3 regions of the Micromonospora sp. LH3U1 genome follow, and region 2 is predicted to be linked to each of the others. Evidence: predicted binding sites of a transcription regulator. Region 2 holds the regulator's gene; each other region holds the start of a gene.
What was found. The regulator HrcA, encoded in region 2, represses chaperone genes, less so after heat shock. The targets are predictions, from matches to a motif close to GGTTNGCACNCTCNNNNNGAGNGTGCNAACC.

Region 1 (6,183 bases), 950 kb from region 2:
TGCAACACCTTCCCGACCTGGAACTCGTACCCCGGGCTGTTCGCCTCGCTGGTCACCGGCAACCCGGTGATCGTCAAGCCGCACCCGCGCGCGGTGCTGCCGCTGGCCATCACCGTGAAGTACGCCCGGGAGGTGCTCGCCGAGGCCGGCTTCGACCCGAACCTGATCATGCTGGCGGCCGAGGCGCCCGGTGAGAAGCTCGCCAGTGACCTGGCCCTGCACCGCTCCATCCGGATCGTCGACTTCACCGGTTCCACCGAGTACGGCGACTGGCTGGAGACGCACGCCCGGCAGGCGTCGGTCTACACCGAGAAGGCCGGTCTGAACACGGTCGTCATCGACTCCACCGACGACTTCGCCGGCATGTGCCGCAACCTCGGGTTCACGCTGACCCTCTACAGCGGTCAGATGTGCACCACCTCGCAGAACATCCTCATCCCCGCCGGTGGCATCGAGACCGACCAGGGGCACAAGAGCTTCGACGAGGTGGCCGGTGGGATCGCCGCGGTGGTCGGCAAGCTCACCGCCGACCCGGCCCGAGGCGTGGAGCTGACCGGCGCCATCGTCAACGACGGGGTGCTGGAACGGCTGGCCGAGGTGACCAAGGTCGGCGAGCCGGTGCTGGAGTCACGGGCCGTGACCCACCCGGCGTACGCCGACGCGGTGGTGCGTACCCCGACGATCGTGAAGCTGACCGCGGACGACGCGGAGACGTACGGCCGGGAGTGGTTCGGGCCGATCTCGTTCGCCATCGCGACCGACTCCACCGCGCACAGCCTGGAGCTGCTGCGCCGGACGGTCGGCGAGAAGGGCGCGCTCACCGCCGGGGTCTACTCCACGGACGAGGCGGTGCTGGACGCCACCGAGGCGGTGGCGATCGAGGTCGGGGTGCACCTGTCCTGCAACCTCACCGGCGGGGTCTTCGTGAACCAGTCGGCGGCGTTCTCCGACTTCCACGGCAGTGGGGCCAACGCGGCGGCCAACTCGGCGTTGACCGACGGGGCCTATGTCTCCAACCGCTTCCGCATAGTGCAGTCCCGGCGTCACGTCTGATCGCAGTCGCTGCGCCTCCCGCGGTGATCAAGAGGTTTGCGTCAGAAACGGTGCTCGCTTTGACGCAAACCTCTTGATCACCCTTAGGCTCTTCTGCGCATTTGTAGCTCGTTGAGGGCTGGGATCGTGGGGTGCGGGACGCGTACGCCGGTGTCGATGAAGCCCAGGCGCTGGTAGGCCCGGTAGGCGCGGTCGTTGCCGACCACGACCTCCAGCAGCAGTTCCGGCCGGCCGCAGGCTCGCGACCAGGCGGCCACGCCGTCGATCAGCTCGCCGAGCAGCCCGTTGCCCCGACAGGTCGGCGTGACGTACACGGCGTAGATCACTGTCAGCCCGGGCTCGTTCGGGGCGACCGTGCCACCGGCGTGCCCGACCAGTCGGCCGCCCGGGTCGGCGATGAACTGCGCGTTGCTCGGACCGGCTGAGGTGTACGCGACCCGGGCGGCGAACTCGGTGTGCGGTCGGGCCGCCGCGTCCGCCAGGGTCTCCAGGAAAGCCAGCGGCGCGTCGGCGAGCATCTCCAGGCGCAGCGCCCGCATCCGGGCGGCGTCCTCCGGCCGGACTCGACGGATCTCCGCCTGGCGAACGGCGGTTGAGCCGGTTTCGGTGGTCATGTCTGCATGCCTACCACAGGGGGTTAACGCCTTTTTCCGAGCTGCGCCCGATCTCCGTCGCCTCGCGCCGCCGGCTCTATCACTCCCCGAAATATGCCTGATTTGTGGCCGTGCGCGGCTGTCGCTGCTCGTGTAACGTGCGATTTCGGTCACCTGCTTCAATGGCCGTCATCGATTGCTGAGGCGGTGATCCGAGGGCGCCCGGCCGCGCCGTGCGCCGGGTCAGCCAACGCCGCGCCGAGTGAGGGAAGTGCACCGTGGCACAGGGCACCGTGAAGTGGTTCAACGCCGAAAAGGGCTACGGCTTCATCGCCGTCGACGGCGGTCAGGACGTGTTCGTCCACTTCTCCGCGATCGAGATGGACGGCTACAAGGCGCTGGACGACGGTCAGCGGGTGGAGTTCGAGATCGCCCAGGGCCAGAAGGGTCCGCAGGCCGAACACGTACGCGTCATCGCCTGAGTTTCCCTACCCGATCGGCCCGCGAGTCGGGGCAGCGGCACGGGCGCGCAGCCGGGAAGATCGTGAACCGTTCCAGCCGATGCTGAGGAGCGTTCATGACCGACCAGCCACCCCCGCCCACCCCTCCCTCCGGGTCGGGGGAGCCGGGCCCGTCCGACCCGACCTCGCCCGCCGGCAGTTCCGGCGCGGCACCGGGTACGCCACCCGAGTGGGGGCCGGGCGTACCGCCGGGCGGCCCGGTTGGCCCGCCGCCCGGCTGGGATCCCGCGCAGGGCGCCTGGGGTCCGCCGCCCCCGCACTGGGTGTTCCCGCCGACCGGGGGCTACCCGCCCGGGGTGGGTCCCTACGGTGGGCAGCCGTGGTATCCGGGGCCGCAGGCTGCCTGGTATCCGCCGGGTTATGGGTTCGACCCGAACGACGCCCTGGTGACCCCGCCCGGTGCCGGTCTCGCCGGCTGGTTCAACCGGTGCGGGGGAGCGCTGCGCCGGGGTTGGCGGCAGTTGGTGCCCATCATGCTGCTCACCCAGGTGTTGCCGGCGGCGGTGCTCTCGGTGATCTCCCTCGGGGTTGATCCGTCGGCGAACTGGGACGCCCAGATCGAGGCGAACCCGACCGCCGTGTTGCCGGACAACTTCGCCGTCGAACTGGTGAGCCTTCTCGTGGTGCTGGTCGGCGGCAGCCTGTTGATCGGCCTGGTGCAGGCCGTCGGGTGGGCCGCCGGCAGTTGGGTGATCGCTCAGCAGGCGGCCGGCCAGCCGGCCAGCCTGGAGTCGGCGCTGCGCTACGGCCTCCGCCGGGCACTCGGGCTGTGGGGCTGGACCCTGCTGATCAGTGTGCTCATCGGCGTCGGCGTCTGTTTCTGCGTGCTGCCGGGCATCTACCTGGCGTTCGCGCTGAGCATGGCCGGCCCGGTCTATCTCTTCGAACGTCGCAACCCGATCGGTCGATCGTTCGGAATGTTCCACGACCGGCTCGGCCTGCTGCTCGGTCGGGTGGCCCTGGTGGCCCTGGCGGTGATCATCGTCAGTGTGATCGCTGGCGCCCTGGAAGGGGCGGGCACCTCGGCCTTCGGTACGGATCCATTCGCGTCGCCGGGTACCGCGGTCGGGGCGGTGGCGGTGATCGGGGTCACCGCGGTTCTGGCCCTGCCGGCGCATCTCGCCCAGATGGTCGGTCTGCTGGTCACGTACGCCGAGCAGCGGGCTCATGAGGCGCCGGTGAACAGCGCCGGACTGGCGGCGGAACTCGGCTGAGCGGCCCCATCGTGCTTGCACTCGGCAGGGGAGAGTGCTAAACAAGTCATTGGCACTCGCATACCGTGAGTGCCAACGGTCGGGACGGTGGGGCCAGGTTGTGCCGGTGTGGAGACACCGGGGCAGCACATGGCCGGTCGTCGCGGGCTATCCGGCCCGGCCGAAGGACGTCGTCGTCGCCAGGTGGCGACGTCCCAAGGTGCGCACACCAGGCGGCCCATCCGGGACACACAACTCGGGTGGCCCGTGAGTGTCCAGGAGGACAACGCCGTATGGCCAAGATGATCGCTTTCGACGAAGAGGCTCGCCGCGGCCTCGAGCGGGGCATGAACCAGCTCGCCGACGCCGTAAAGGTGACCCTCGGCCCCAAGGGCCGCAACGTCGTGCTCGAGAAGAAGTGGGGTGCCCCCACCATCACCAACGATGGTGTGAGCATCGCCAAGGAGATCGAGCTCGAGGACCCGTACGAGAAGATCGGCGCTGAGCTGGTCAAGGAGGTCGCCAAGAAGACCGACGACGTTGCCGGTGACGGCACGACGACGGCGACCGTCCTGGCCCAGGCCCTGGTTCGCGAGGGCCTGCGCAACGTGGCCGCTGGCGCCAACCCGATGGCCCTGAAGCGGGGCATCGAGGCTGCGGTCGCGAGCGTCTCGGAGGAGCTGTCCAAGCTCGCCAAGGACGTCGAGACCAAGGAGCAGATCGCCTCCACCGCCTCCATCTCCGCTGGCGACAGCACCGTCGGCGAGATCATCGCCGAGGCGATGGACAAGGTCGGCAAGGAAGGCGTCATCACCGTCGAGGAGAGCAACACCTTCGGGCTGGAGCTGGAGCTCACCGAGGGCATGCGCTTCGACAAGGGCTACATCTCGGCCTACTTCATGACCGACCCGGAGCGTATGGAGGCCGTCTTCGACGACCCGTACATCCTGATCGCCAACAGCAAGATCTCGTCGGTGAAGGACCTGCTCCCGATCCTGGAGAAGGTCATGCAGTCGGGCAAGCCGCTGCTGATCATCGCCGAGGACCTGGAGGGCGAGGCTCTCGCCACCCTGGTGGTCAACAAGGTCCGTGGCACCTTCAAGTCGGTCGCCGTCAAGGCGCCGGGCTTCGGTGACCGCCGCAAGGCCATGCTGACCGACATCGCCATCCTCGCCGGTGGCCAGGTCATCAGCGAGGAGGTCGGCCTCAAGCTCGACGCCGCCAGCCTCGACATGCTGGGCCGCGCCCGCAAGGTCGTGGTGACCAAGGACGAGACCACCATCGTCGACGGTGCCGGTGACGCCGAGCAGATCCAGGGCCGGGTCAACCAGATCCGGGCCGAGATCGACAAGAGCGACTCCGACTACGACCGGGAGAAGCTGCAGGAGCGGCTGGCCAAGCTGGCCGGCGGCGTTGCGGTCATCAAGGTCGGCGCGGCCACCGAGGTCGAGCTCAAGGAGCGCAAGCACCGCATCGAGGACGCCGTTCGCAACGCGAAGGCCGCCGTCGAGGAGGGCATCGTCCCGGGTGGTGGCGTCGCGCTGGTTCAGGCCGGCAAGACCGCCTTCGACAAGCTCGACCTGGTCGGCGACGAGGCGACCGGTGCGAACATCGTCAAGGTCGCGCTGGACGCCCCGCTGCGGCAGATCGCCGTCAACGCCGGCCTCGAGGGCGGCGTTGTGGTGGAGAAGGTCCGTAACCTCGAAGCGGGTCACGGCCTCAACGCCGCCAACGGCGAGTACGTGGACCTGCTGGCCGCGGGCATCATCGACCCGGCCAAGGTGACGCGCTCGGCGCTGCAGAACGCCGCTTCCATCGCGGCGCTGTTCCTCACCACCGAAGCCGTCGTCGCGGACAAGCCGGAGAAGAACCCGGCTGCCCCGGCTGGCCCGGGTGGCGGGGACATGGACTTCTGAGTCCAGTTCCGACACAGAACGGGGCGGGCCGCTGACGCGGTCCGCCCCGTTCGTCGTCAGGTCGGCAGTGGGCGTTGGTTGCGCCGTTTCTGCGCCCGGTCGTACGGCGGAAGCAGTTGGATCGGCGCGTCCACCATTTCCTGCGGCTCCTCGGCCACCGGCGACTCGCCGTCGGTGGCCATCTCGGCCAGTTGTTCGGCGTCGCCGTAGTCGAGCCGGTCGAACGGCAGTTGGCCGGGGAGTTCGCCGACCGGTTTCCAGGTGATCGGCGGGCCGTCCTCGGTCTGGTCTTCATCCGTGGTCATGGCTGCCTCCTCTACCGAAACGGTAGGGGGCGTCGATGGCCGATGCGGCCGAATGGCGCTATCTGGGTCTATATCCCATTCGCCCTTTATTCTGCGCCGACTGCCCGCCGGTACAGGAAGAAGACCCGCTCGATCCGGGCGCCCGCGCTGCCGGAATAGAACGGCACCGGCCCCACCCAGCCAATCTGCGCCCGGTCCAGCCCTGCCGCCTGCTGGTCCCGGAGGCAGCGCCGCAGCAGCACCCCGCCAATGCCCGACCCCTCGGCGGCCGGCGCGGTGCCCATCGGCCCGAACCAGCTCGGCCGGGACGACCCGTACGCGGCGAAGCCGAGCACCTCGCCACCCCGCTCCGCCAGGTGGCAACCGGCGCCGTCCCGACCCACCGACCCGGCCAACTCGCCGTCCCACGTGCCGCCGAAGGTGGACCGGGCGAACTCGACCAGCGCCGGCAGGTCCGCCGGCTCCGCCCGGCGTACGGTCACGCCCTGATCAGCCAACCGCCGCTCGGCCGCCTCGGTGGACCGCAGTGCCGGCGACCCGTCGTACGACAGGTCCGCGGTCATGTTCCAGGCGGTCCGGTCCTGCTCGTAGCCCAGCGCGGC
Region 2 (6,183 bases):
CTCGCGTCCCGGGTGCTCGGCGACAGCCCGCCGCCCCAGGTCGACACCGTGTTCGTCGGCGGCGGCACGCCCACGTTGCTCCCCGCCGACGACCTGGCCCGCATCCTCGACGGCATCGACCGCACCTGGGGGCTGGCCGCCGACGCCGAGGTGACCACCGAGGCCAACCCGGAATCGGTCACCCCGGAATCGTTGAAACGGCTGCGGGCCGCCGGCTACACCCGGATCTCGCTCGGCATGCAGTCCGCCTCCCCGGGGGTGTTGGCGATCCTGGACCGCAAGCACAGCGCCGGACGAGCCACCGCCGCCGCACTGGAGGCGCGGGACGCCGGCTTCGAGCACATCAACCTGGACCTCATCTACGGGACACCGGGGGAGCGGGCCGAGGACTTCGCCGCTTCGCTGGACCAGGTCGTCGCCGCTGGGGTGGACCACGTCAGCGCGTACGCCCTGATCGTCGAGGACGGCACCCGGTTGGCCGCCCGGATGCGGCGCGGCGAGCTGGCGTACCCCAGTGATGACGTGGCAGCGGACCGCTACCTGGCCGCCGAGGCCGCCCTCGACGCGGCCGGCCTGTCCTGGTACGAGGTCTCCAACTGGGCTCGCACCGACGAGGCCCGGTGCCGGCACAACCTGCTCTACTGGACCGGCGCGGACTGGTGGGGGCTGGGGCCGGGGGCGCACAGCCACGTCGGCGGGGTCCGCTGGTGGAACGTCAAACACCCCTCGGCGTACGCCCAGCGGCTGGCCGCGGGCGCGTCTCCCGGCCTGGCCCGGGAGGTGCTCACGGTCGACGAGGGGCACATGGAGGACGTGATGCTGCGGCTGCGGCTCGCGAGCGGCCTGCCGTTGGCGGTGCTCGACGCCACCGGCCGGGTCGGTGCCGAGCGGGCGCTGGCCGACGGCCTGCTGGACGCCGAGGCGTACGCGGCCGGCCGGGCGGTGCTGACCCTGCGCGGGCGGCTGCTCGCCGACGCGGTCGTCCGCGACCTGCTGCCCTGAGCGGGCCCGCTGCCCCGGAACGGGGCAGCGGGTGCGACGGGCCGGCCGGGGGAGCGGCCGGCTGGCTCACTTGATGAAGCTGGCCGACATGGGGTAGCGGTAGGGGGCACCCTCGTTGGCCTTCATGCCCGCGATGATCCCGAACAGGATCTGGATCACCACAACGGCGATGCTGGGCAGGAAGAGCAGGCACCAGCTCACGAAGAGCAGCACGAACGCGATGATCGACCAGAGGATCTGGAAGTTCAGGGCGGCCAGGGCGTGCGCCCGGACGGCCGGCGACTGGTTGCCGCGGGCCAGGTAGGCGATGAGCGGGGCGACGAAGCCCAGAGGACCAAAGCTGATCAGCGCGCCGAGGGCGCCGCCGAAGTGGGCGACCAGTGCCCAGGTCTTGTCCTCGTTGTTGGCGTAGCCGCCGCCGGGGCCGCCGTAGGCGCCACCGGTCGGATAGCCGCCAGCCGGGGGGTAGCCCCCGGGCGGCGGATAGCCCCCGGGCGGCGGATAGCCCCCGGCCGGGGGATAGCCACCCGCCGGAGGGTAGCCACCTGACGGCGGTTGGTCACCGGTGGGCGGCGGATAGCCACCGGCCGGGGGATAGCCGCCCGGGCCGGGTGCCCCGGACAGTGGTGCGGTGGGTGGCTCGGCCGAAGGGAACGGGCCCGGAGAGGTCGGCTCCGGCGGGTAGTTGCCGGGGTCACCCGCTCCGGGAGGGCGAGGAGGTTCAGTCATGGGTGTCACGGTAGGGGCCAGTGGCAACGCCGCACCAGAGCGACACCGACCGGCAGTGTGGGCCGATCGGCCCAGCCGGGTGGCGGGGGCCGCACCGACGAGCCACCGTTGATCATCGCGCTGGCGGGTGCGCCGACGTAGACTGGCACTCGCTACAGTCGAGTGCCAGGACGGCCCGGCCGGCCCACGGCGCCGGCAGCCGACGTGCGACAGGAGGTGCGGAGGATGGGTCTCGACGACCGGAAACTCGCCGTGCTCCGCGCGATCGTCGAGGACTACGTCTCCACCCAGGAGCCGGTCGGCAGCAAGGCGCTGGTCGAGCGGCACCAACTCGGGGTCTCCCCGGCCACGGTCCGCAACGACATGGCCGTGCTGGAGGAGGAGGGCTACATCCGGCAGCCGCACACCAGTGCCGGCCGGGTGCCCACCGACCGTGGCTACCGGCTCTTCGTCGACCGGTTGTCCCGGGTCAAGCCGCTCAGCCCGGCCGAGCGCCGGGCCATCGAGCGTTTCCTGGTCGGCGCGGTCGACCTCGACGACGTCGTGCACCGCACCGTACGCCTGCTCGCTCAGCTGACCCGGCAGGTGGCCGTCGTGCAGTACCCGAGCCTGGCCCGCTCCTCGGTGCGTCACCTGGAGCTGGTGCCGATCTCCACCACCCGGCTGATGCTCGTCATGATCGCTGACACCGGGCGCGTGGAGCAGCGGCTGGTGGAGCTGCCCGGGCCGGTGCCCGTCGACGACGTCACCGACCTGCGTCGGCTGGTCAACGAAAAGCTCGCCGGCGCCCGGCTGTCCGATACGCCGCCGTTGGTGCAGGCGCTGGTCGAGGAGGCAGCCGCCGAGCTGCGTCCGGCGATGACCACACTCGCCACGGTGCTCCTGGAGACGCTCGTCGAGCGGCACGAGGAGCGCATCGCGCTGGCCGGCACCGCCAACCTCACCCGAGGTGGCCTGCTCGACTTCCAAGGCTCCCTGCGGCCGATCCTCGAGGCGCTGGAGGAGGAGGTCGTGCTCCTCAAGCTCATCGGCGAGACCGAGCCGAGCACGACCCGGGTGCTGATCGGCGACGAGAACGAGTTCGACAACCTGCGGGCCGCCTCCGTGGTCAGCACCGGGTACGGCCCGGGCGCCACCATCGTCGGCGGCCTGGGGGTGCTGGGGCCCACCCGGATGGACTACCCCGGCACCATCGCCACGGTGCGCGCCGTGGCACGCTACGTGGGCGAGTTGCTGGCCCAGAACTGATCAGTCAGGGCCGACGGCCGGCTGCTGCCGCCGGATCGGCGCAACGCGAGACGAACATGAGGACACGGAACGCAGTGGCCAGGGACTACTACGGCATTCTCGGTGTGAGCCGAGAAGCCTCCGATGACGAGATCAAGCGCGCCTACCGCAAGCTGGCGCGCCAGTTCCATCCGGACGTCAATCCGGACCCGGAGGCTCAGGAGAAGTTCAAGGACATCAACGCCGCGTACGAGGTCCTCTCGGACGACCGGAAGCGGCAGATCGTCGACCTGGGTGGCGACCCGCTCGCACCCGGTGGCGGCGGTGCCGGCGGCCCGGGCGGCCCCGGCGGAGCCGGTCCGTTCGTCGGTTTCCAGGACATCATGGACGCGTTCTTCGGAGGCGCGGCGGGCGGCGCCCGTGGCCCCGTCCGCGCACCCGTCCGGGCGCGGACGCGATCCTGCGGCTTGAGCTCGACCTGCACGAGACGGCGTTCGGCGTCGAAGCGCCGATCACCGTCGACACCGCGGTGCTCTGCACCACCTGTTCCGGCGCCGGCACGGCCGCCGGCACCCACCTGGCGACCTGCGAGGCGTGCGCCGGTCGGGGCGAGGTGCAATCGGTGCAGCGCACCTTCCTCGGCCAGGTGGTCTCCGCCCGGCCGTGCACCGTGTGCCAGGGCTACGGCACCACCATCCCGCACCCCTGCCCCACCTGCGCCGGGGACGGCCGGGTGCGCACCCGCCGCTCACTGACCGTCAAGATCCCGGCCGGCGTCGAGGACGGCATGCGGATCCGGCTGGCCCAGCAGGGCGAGGTGGGCCCGGGTGGCGGCACCGCCGGCGACCTCTACGTGGAGATCCACGAGCGGCCGCACGACGTGTACTCCCGCAAGGGCGACGACCTGCACTGCCGCGTCACCGTTCCGATGACCGCGGCGGCGCTCGGCACCCGGCTGACCATCAAGACCCTGGACAGCGAGGAGACGCTCGACGTCAAGGCCGGCACCCAGCCGGCCAGCACGCTGCGACTGCGCGCCCGGGGCGTGCCGCACCTGCGCGGCACCGGCCGGGGTGACCTCTACGTGCACCTGGACGTGCGGACGCCGACCAAGCTCGACCCGGACCAGGAGAAGATGCTGCGGGACTTCGCCAAGACCCGCGGTGAAGAGGTCGCCGAGCTGTCCAAGCAGGGCGGCTTCTTCTCCCGGATGCGCGACGCGTTCAACGGGCACGCCTGAGGTGTCGGCGCCGCTGTTCCTGGTCGAGGCGCTGCCCACCAGCGACGCGCTGACCCTGGACGGCCCGGAGGGGCACCACGCGGCAACCGTGCAGCGGCTGCGGGTCGGCGAGGAGCTGCTGCTCGCCGACGGCCGGGGCGGCACGGCCGCCGCCGTGGTCACCGCCGTCGGCCGGGGCAGCCTGGACCTGACCATCACCACCCGGGGGTACGCGGACGCACCCGTACCCCGTCTGGTGACCGTGCAGGGCATCGCCAAGGGCGACCGGGGCGAACTGGCCGTGCAGGCGATGACCGAGGTCGGGGTCGACGAGATCGTGCCCTGGGCGGCCGCCCGCTCGGTGACCCAGTGGCGGGGCGACCGGGGCGTACGCGCCCGGGAGAAGTGGGTGGCCACCGCCCGTGAGGCCGCCAAGCAGGCTCGCCGTCCCTGGCTGCCGGTGGTGGCCGGTGCGCCGGACGAGTCCACCGCCACGGTGGCCCGCCGGATCGCTGGTGCCGCCGCCGGGTTCGTGCTGCACGAGGAGGCCGACGAACGGCTGACAACCGCCGAGCTGCCGTCCGCCGGTGAGATCGTCCTGGTGGTCGGCCCCGAGGGTGGCATCGACCCGGCCGAGCTGACCGCCTTCCGGGAGGCCGGCGGGCGACCGGTCCGGCTCGGCCCGGCCGTGCTGCGCACCTCCACCGCCGGCGTGGCGGCGCTCAGCGTGCTAGCCACCCGCCTCAGCCGCTGGTAACCCGCCCCCGCTGCCCCCCGCCCGTCCCCGCCGCCCGTCCCCGCCGCCCGTCCCCGTCGATCTAGGGCATATCGTTGCTAGTGGATCTCTTGGAACGACGCTATGCCCTAGATCGACGGGGAATTCAGCGACGGGGAGGGGGCGTCAGCTGCGCAGGTAGGAGGCGCCGTTGAGGTCGACGATGGCACCGGAGGCCCATTCGGCCTGTGGCGAGGCCAGCCAGTGGATGGCGGCGGCGATCTCCTCCGGCCGGGCCACCCGGTCGAACGGGCTCTGCGCCCGAATCGCCGCGCCCTGCTCGCCGCGCAGGTGCTCGGTGATCATGTCGGTCGCCACGAAGCCCGGCGCGACGGTGGCGATCGCGATGCCGTACGGCGCGAGCGCCACGGCGAGGGACTGGCCCAGTGCGTTCAGCCCCGCCTTGCTGGCACCGTACGCCGGCTGGTCCGGCTCGCCCCGGAACGCGCCGCGGGACGAGACGTTGACGATCCGCCCGCCGCGTTCCCGCATGTGCTGGGCAGCGCACCAGGTGACGTTGCCGGCGCCGGTCAGGTTGGTCTCCAGCACCTGCCGCCAGCGCTTCTGCCACTGCTCGTAGGAGGCGCCGAAGATCGGGTGCGGGTCGTCCCGGTCGCCGTACACCCCGGCGTTGTTGACCAGCACGTCGAGCCCGCCGAGCAGCTCGGCGGCCCGGTCCACCATGGCCCGGACCGCGTCCGGATCGGTGAGGTCGGCGCGGACCACCACGTGCCCGGCGCCGGGCAGTTGCGCGCGCAGCTCCTCGGCCGCGTCCGCGGAGTCTCGGTGGTGGATTGCCACCCGGTCACCGCTGGCCGCGAACGCCGTCGCCACCGCCCGGCCGATTCCGCGCGAGGCCCCGGTCACGAGTACCGCCCGATCCGTCATGCCGGCCATCCTGCCCCAGCCGGCGGCACTGCGAACGGGCCGGGGGCGCGCTGCGCCGGAGCGCCCCCGGCCCGTTAGTCCTTACACTGCCCCGATGGGATCCGACTGCCTGTTCTGCCGCATCGTCGCCGGGGAGATCCCGGCCACCGTGGTTCGGGAGACCGACACCACGCTCGCCTTCCGCGACATCGATCCGAAGGCGCCGGTGCACGTGCTGGTCATTCCGAAGGAGCACTACGCCGATGTGGCCACGCTCGTCCAGGGTGACCCGGCGCTGGCTGCGGATGTGTTGGCGACGTCCGCCGCGGTCGCCGAGGACGAGGGCCTGCTCGGCGACGGTTTC
Region 3 (6,183 bases), 590 kb from region 2:
GAGCCGAGCAGTACCCCGCTGCCGGTGAGGAACCTCCGCCGCGACTCCGGATCGACTGCCGCAGGCCCGGCCGGCTCGATCGTGGCCGCCGACGGCGGCTCGGCCGGGGTGACCGGGGTGACCGGCTCGGCCCGCGACTCTGGCATCGGGCCGGCGGGCGACACCGACGCGGCGGGGGCGCGGTCGGCAGGGGTGGTGACCAGGGCCAGGGTCCAGCTCGAACGGTCCGGCGATGAACATCCAGAGCACCAGGGCGCCGAGACCGCCGCCGACCAGCGACGGCAGCGCGTCGGCGGCGTCCGCGCCGGAACGGGTCAGTGCGGCGGCCACGCCGAACGCGCCGAACGCGGCGATGCCGGCCAGGCCGAGTGCCAGCCGGCGGACCGCCAGCACGCCGAACAGCGCGGCGAACCCTCCGAGCAACAGTGCCGTGCCGACCAGCAGCGCGACCTTGTCGGCGGTGCCGAAGACGTCGATGGCGAACTGCTTCAACGACTCGGGGACGGCGTCGACGACCACCCCGCCGACCGCGACCAGGGGCGCCGACCGGGGGCCGGTCAGCACTGCCACCGGTTCGGCGATCCCGATCGCGACGGCGGCGGCGGTCACTCCGGCCAACGCGGCGTAGCGCCGCGACGTGGTGCTCATCGGCCCAGTGTGCGCGATCATCTTGCCCGGTCGCCAACAACGTCAGCGTCCGGTAATGACCGGCAAGACGAGCCGGGGCACACCGCCGTACGACGGTGTGCCCCGGAACGGGTGTCGCTACCGGGTCAGAAGCCCGGGCCGTGCTGGTGGCCGTGACCGTGGCCGTGCCCACCGGCGGCGGCCGGTTCGGCCTGCTCCGGCTTCTCCACCACGAGGCTTTCCGTGGTGAGCAGGAGACCCGCGATCGAGGCGGCGTTGGTGACCGCGTTGCGGGTCACCTTCACCGGATCGATGATGCCGGCCTTGACCAGGTCGACGTACTCGTCCTTGGCAGCGTCGAGGCCGTGGCCCCACTTCAGGTCGGCGACCTTCTGCGTCACGACGTAGCCGTCGTGACCGGCGTTCTGTGCGATCCAGCGCAGCGGCTCGACGAGCGACTTGCGCACGACCGAGACGCCGACCTTCTCGTCACCGGTGAAGCCCAGGTCGTCGTCGAGCACCGAGCGGATCTGCACCAGGGCGGCGCCGCCGCCGGGCACGGTGCCCTCCTCGACCGCAGCCTTGGTCGCCGCGATGGCGTCCTCGATGCGGTGCTTGCGCTCCTTCATCTCGACCTCGGTGGCCGCACCAGCCTTGATGACGGCGATGCCACCGGAGAGCTTCGCCAGCCGCTCAGCCAGCTTCTCCCGGTCCCAGTCGGAGTCGGAGGCCTCGATCTCCTTGCGGATCTGGGACACCCGGTCGGCGACGTCGGCCTTCTGGCCGCCGCCGTCGACGATCGTGGTGTTCTCCTTGTCGACCACGACGCGCCGAGCGGTGCCGAGCACCTCCAGGCCGACCTGGTCGATCTTGTAGCCCAGCTCCGGGGCGACCAGCTCGGCGCCCGTGGAGATCGCGATGTCCTGGAGCATCGCCTTGCGCCGGTCACCGAAGCCCGGGGCCTTGACCGCGCAGACCTTGAGGGTCTTGCGCAGCGCGTTGACCACCAGGGTGGAGAGCGCCTGGCCGTCCACGTCCTCGGCGATGATCAGCAGGGGCTTGCTGTTCTGCAGGACCTTCTCCAGCAGCGGCAGCAGCTCCTCGATCGCCGAGATCTTCTGGGTGGTGACCAGGATGTACGCGTCCTCAAGGACGGACTCCTGACCCTCCAGGTCGGTGACGAAGTTCGGCGAGATGAAGCCCTTGTCGAACTGGAGACCCTCGGTCACTTCCAGCTCGGTGGTGAGCATCGAGCCTTCCTCGACGGTGATGACACCGTCGCGGCCGACCCGCTCCATCGCCTCGGCGATCAGATCGCCGATCGTGGCGTCCTGCGCGGAGATCGTCGCCACGTTCGCGATCGACTCCTTGCTGGTGACCTCGGCGGCACGGCCGAGCAGCGCCTCGGAGACCTTCATGGCCGCCGCGTCGATGCCCCGCTTGAGGCCGGCCGGGTTGGTCCCGGCGGTCACGTTGCGCAGACCCTCGCGAACCATCGCCTGGGCCAGCACGGTCGCGGTGGTGGTCCCGTCGCCGGCGACGTCGTTGGTCTTGGTCGCCACCTCCTTGACCAGCTGCGCGCCAAGGTTCTCGTACGGGTTGGTGAGCTCGATCTCCTTGGCGATGGTCACACCATCGTTGGTGATCGTCGGCGCACCGAATTTCTTGTCCAGGACGACGTTGCGCCCGCGCGGGCCGAGGGTGACCTTGACCGTGTCGGCGAGGGCGTTGACACCGTGCTCCAGCAGGTGCCGGGCGTCGTCCGAGAAGCTCAGGATCTTCGCCATATATGTCCCTTCGAAGCGCCATTGCCCCGGCCCGGCGAGCCGGACCGGGGCAATGTCACTGATCGGTTGGTTACTTCTCGATGACCGCGAGGACGTCGCGGGCGGAGAGCACCAGGTACTCCTCGCCGGCGTACTTGACCTCGGTGCCGCCGTACTTCGAGTAAAGGACGGTGTCGCCGACCTGCACGTCAACCGGAACCCGGTTGCCGTTGTCGTCGACGCGCCCCGGGCCGACAGCGAGGACAGTGCCCTCCTGCGGCTTCTCCTTGGCGGTGTCGGGGATCACGATGCCCGACGCAGTGGTGGTCTCAGCCTCGTTCGCCTGGACCACGATGCGGTCCTCGAGCGGCTTGATCGCAACCTTGGTCGCGGTAGTCACGGGCATACCCTCCTGGGGTACTGGTTTCGTTGCTGGTCGGCGGGGCCAACCAGCGTCAATTGCCTCATGCCACCGGGCGGGACCGTCGTCGCGGGTGCCGGTCCGCCTGGCGTGCGCGCCCGGGTCGCGAGACCCGGAAGCTGGCACCCTCAGGGTGAGAGTGCTAATCGCAGGTTATTCCGTGGCTAGCACTCCGTCAAGGAGAGTGCCAGCGAGTCGCGCCCCGCCAGCCCGGATTTCCGGGTCGACCCGGACAATGACCGGGTGGATCTCGATCAGCTGGCGGCGCTGCGTACCCCCGAGGGGTCGGCCGCGCTCACGGCGGCGACCGGGCTGGCCGGCGGTGATCCGCTGGCTGCGGCGTCGGCGCTGCGCGCGGCCGGGGTGCCGCCGACGTTGGCCGCGGCGGCACTCACTCAGGCCGAGCTGCGCCATCGGGCGATCGGCAAGTTCGGCCCGGCCGCCGCTGGGATGTTCCTCACCCGCCCCGGCCTGGAGCAGGCCACCCGCCGGGTGGTCGCCGACCGGCGGGCCGCCCGGCTTCACGCGGCCGGCGTGCGCACCCTGGCCGACCTCGGGTGCGGCCTCGGCGCCGACGCGCTGGCCGCCGCCCGCGCCGGCATCCGGGTGTACGGGGTGGAGGCCGACCCGGTGACCGCCGCGATGGCCGCCGCCAACGCCGCGGCGGCCGGGCTGGCCGAGCTGTTCACGGTCGAGTGCGGCGACGCCACCGCGTTCGACGTCTCCCGGGTCGACGGGGTCTTCTGCGACCCGGCCCGCCGAGCGACCGGCACCGGGCGCCGGATCTTCGACCCACGCGCCTACTCGCCACCGTGGGATTTCGTCACCGGGTTGGCCGAGCGGGTGCCGCGCACCGTGGTGAAGGTCGCGCCGGGCCTGGACCACGCGCTCATTCCGGCCGGCGCGGAAGCGGAGTGGGTCGGCGTGGACGGCGACCTGGTCGAGGCCGCACTCTGGTGCGGCGAGCTGGCGGGGGTGCCCCGCCGCGCCACGCTCTACCGCCAGGTGGGTGCCGAGGTGCATCGCCACCAGCTCACCGGCTCGGGTGCCGACGAGGCGCCGGTCGGGCCACCCCGCCGATACCTGTACGACCCGGACTCGGCGGTCGTCCGCGCGCACCTCGTCGCCGAACTGGCCACCGAACTGGACGCGACCCTCGGCGACCCGAGCATCGCGTACCTGTACGCCGACCACCCGACCCGCACCCCGTACGCGCGCTGCCTGGAGATCACCGACGTGCTGCCGTTCTCGCTCAAGCGCCTGCGGACGCTGCTGCGGGACCGTCGGGTGGGCCGGGTGGAGATCCTCAAGCGTGGTTCCGCGCTCACCCCGGAGCAGCTCCGCCGGGACCTGCGGCTGGCCGGGGACGCGGCGGCGAGTCTGGTGCTCACCCGGGTTGGCGGAGCGCCGACGGTGCTCGTCGGCCGACCGGTCGACTAGCGTCGCTGACGTGGCAGGACAGGGCACGCCGGCAACGGCACTGTTGGTCAAGCGGGGAGTCGCGCATCGCACCCACCCGTACCGGGTGGCGCCGGACGCACCGAACTACGGCGCCCTGGTGGCGGCGGCGCTCGGCGTGGCACCGGAGCGCGTGTTCAAGTCGCTGGTGACCGAGGTCGACGGCGCGCTCACCGTGGCGGTCGTTCCGGTCACCGGCGAGCTGGATCTCAAGGCGCTCGCGGCAGCGGTTGGTGGCAAGCGGGCGGTGCTGGCCGACCGGGCTGTCGCCGAGCGGGCCACCGGCTACGTACGCGGGGGGATCAGCCCACTCGGGCAGCGTCGGCGGTTGCCCACCGTGCTGGACGATTCCGCACTGGGCCTCCCGACGATCTACATCTCGGCTGGTCGGCGCGGCCTGCAACTCGAACTGGCCGCGGCGGATCTGGTGACGCTGACCGACGCCCGCACGGCCCCGCTGCAGAGCCGCTGACGGCTTTCATTACGGCCGACTCCTCCTGGGTAGCCGAGAAGTAACAGTCGCGTTGCTGAATTGTTATCGCTCCCAACAAACTTGGCACCTGCGCAGTCTTGTGGAGCCGGTGTGACGCGAAATACGTTGCCGGACACAACAAAACAACACCTCCCCCACCCCCGAAAGGACCCTGCACATGCGTAAGGGGATCCTCACCATCGCCGCCGTGGGCCTGCTCACGACCGGCGGCTTGACCGCCTGTGGCGACGACTCCGGCGACGACGCGACCACCTCCGCCAAGACCCCCAAGATTGGCGTGATCCTCCCCGACAGCAAGTCCTCCTCCCGTTGGGAGACCGCGGACCGTCGGTTCCTGAAGGAGGCGTTCGAGGCCGCTGGCGTCAAGTACGACATCCAGAACGCCCAGAACGACAAGACCGCCTTCCAGACCATCGCCGACCAGATGATCACCGGCGGCGTGACCGCTCTGATGATCGTCAACCTGGACTCCGGCACCGGCAAGGCCGTGCTCGACAAGGCCAAGTCGCAGGGCGTCGCCACCATCGACTACGACCGGCTCACCCTCGGCGGCTCCGCCCAGTACTACGTCAGCTTCGACAACGAGACCGTCGGCAAGCTCCAGGGCGAGGGTCTGGCGAAGTGCCTGACCGAGAAGGGCGCCAAGAACCCCGTCGTGGCGTACCTGAACGGCTCCCCCACCGACAACAACGCCACCCTGTTCAAGGCCGGCTACGACTCGGTGCTCAAGCCGAAGTTCGACGCCAAGGAATACACCAAGGGCCCCGAGGACGCGGTGCCGGCGTGGGACAACGCGCAGGCCGCGACGATCTTCGAGCAGCAGCTCACCAAGGCCAATGGCAAGATCGACGGCGTGCTGGCCGCCAACGACGGTCTCGGCAACGCGGCCATCTCGATCCTGAAGAAGAACAAGCTCAACGGCAAGGTGCCGGTGACCGGGCAGGACGCCAGCACCGAGGGCCTGCAGAACATCCTCGCCGGTGACCAGTGCATGACCGTCTACAAGGCGGTCCGGGAAGAGGCAAAGGCCGCCTCCGACCTGGCCATCGCGCTCGCCAAGGGTGAGAAGAAGGACACCGGCCAGACGGTGAAGGACGGTGACCGGGACGTCCCCTCGGTGCTGCTCACTCCGAAGGCCATCTACAAGGAGAGCGTCAAGGACGTCATCGCCGACGGCTACGTGACCAAGGAAGAGGTCTGCACCGCGGCGTACACCAAGTTCTGCGCCGAAGCCGGCATCAGCTGACCGACGCCGCAGTACCCGCCGGGACGACCATCGCCGCCCGGCACGGGAGCACCCCTCCCGTGCCGGGCGGCGCCCGCCGGACGGGCCCCGACCCTCCCTTAAGAAGGAGACCCCCGTGTCCGCGACCCCCCTGCTGGAACTCCGCGGGATCGACAAGAGCTTCGGTCCCGTC

Region 1: a site for HrcA is predicted at 3,429-3,459, ahead of groL (chaperonin GroEL). Genes of this name have one in related genera too.
Region 3: a site for HrcA is predicted at 2,932-2,962, ahead of groES (co-chaperone GroES). Genes of this name have one in related genera too.

The regions. Positions count from the first base shown of each region.
Region 1 is NZ_CP116936.1:6,590,395-6,596,577, reverse strand. Features, by position in the region: gene paaN (phenylacetic acid degradation protein PaaN) at 1-1,053, shown strand, start outside; gene PCA76_RS30305 (GNAT family N-acetyltransferase) at 1,137-1,667, opposite strand; gene PCA76_RS30300 (cold-shock protein) at 1,925-2,128, shown strand; gene PCA76_RS30295 (hypothetical protein) at 2,224-3,381, shown strand; gene groL (chaperonin GroEL) at 3,654-5,276, shown strand; gene PCA76_RS30285 (hypothetical protein) at 5,333-5,581, opposite strand; gene PCA76_RS30280 (GNAT family N-acetyltransferase) at 5,668-6,183, opposite strand, start outside.
Region 2 is NZ_CP116936.1:5,641,976-5,648,158, reverse strand. Features, by position in the region: gene hemW (radical SAM family heme chaperone HemW) at 1-1,002, shown strand, start outside; gene PCA76_RS25805 (DUF4870 domain-containing protein) at 1,069-1,731, opposite strand; gene hrcA (heat-inducible transcriptional repressor HrcA) at 1,957-2,979, shown strand; partial or broken gene dnaJ (molecular chaperone DnaJ) at 3,054-4,198, shown strand; gene PCA76_RS25790 (16S rRNA (uracil(1498)-N(3))-methyltransferase) at 4,200-4,934, shown strand; gene PCA76_RS25785 (SDR family NAD(P)-dependent oxidoreductase) at 5,079-5,840, opposite strand; gene PCA76_RS25780 (histidine triad nucleotide-binding protein) at 5,935-6,183, shown strand, end outside.
Region 3 is NZ_CP116936.1:6,236,312-6,242,494, forward strand. Features, by position in the region: partial or broken gene PCA76_RS28550 (molybdopterin-dependent oxidoreductase) at 1-648, opposite strand, end outside; gene groL (chaperonin GroEL) at 774-2,414, opposite strand; gene groES (co-chaperone GroES) at 2,485-2,799, opposite strand; gene PCA76_RS28565 (THUMP-like domain-containing protein) at 3,058-4,254, shown strand; gene ybaK (Cys-tRNA(Pro) deacylase) at 4,265-4,744, shown strand; gene PCA76_RS28575 (sugar ABC transporter substrate-binding protein) at 4,923-6,011, shown strand; gene PCA76_RS28580 (ATP-binding cassette domain-containing protein) at 6,127-6,183, shown strand, end outside.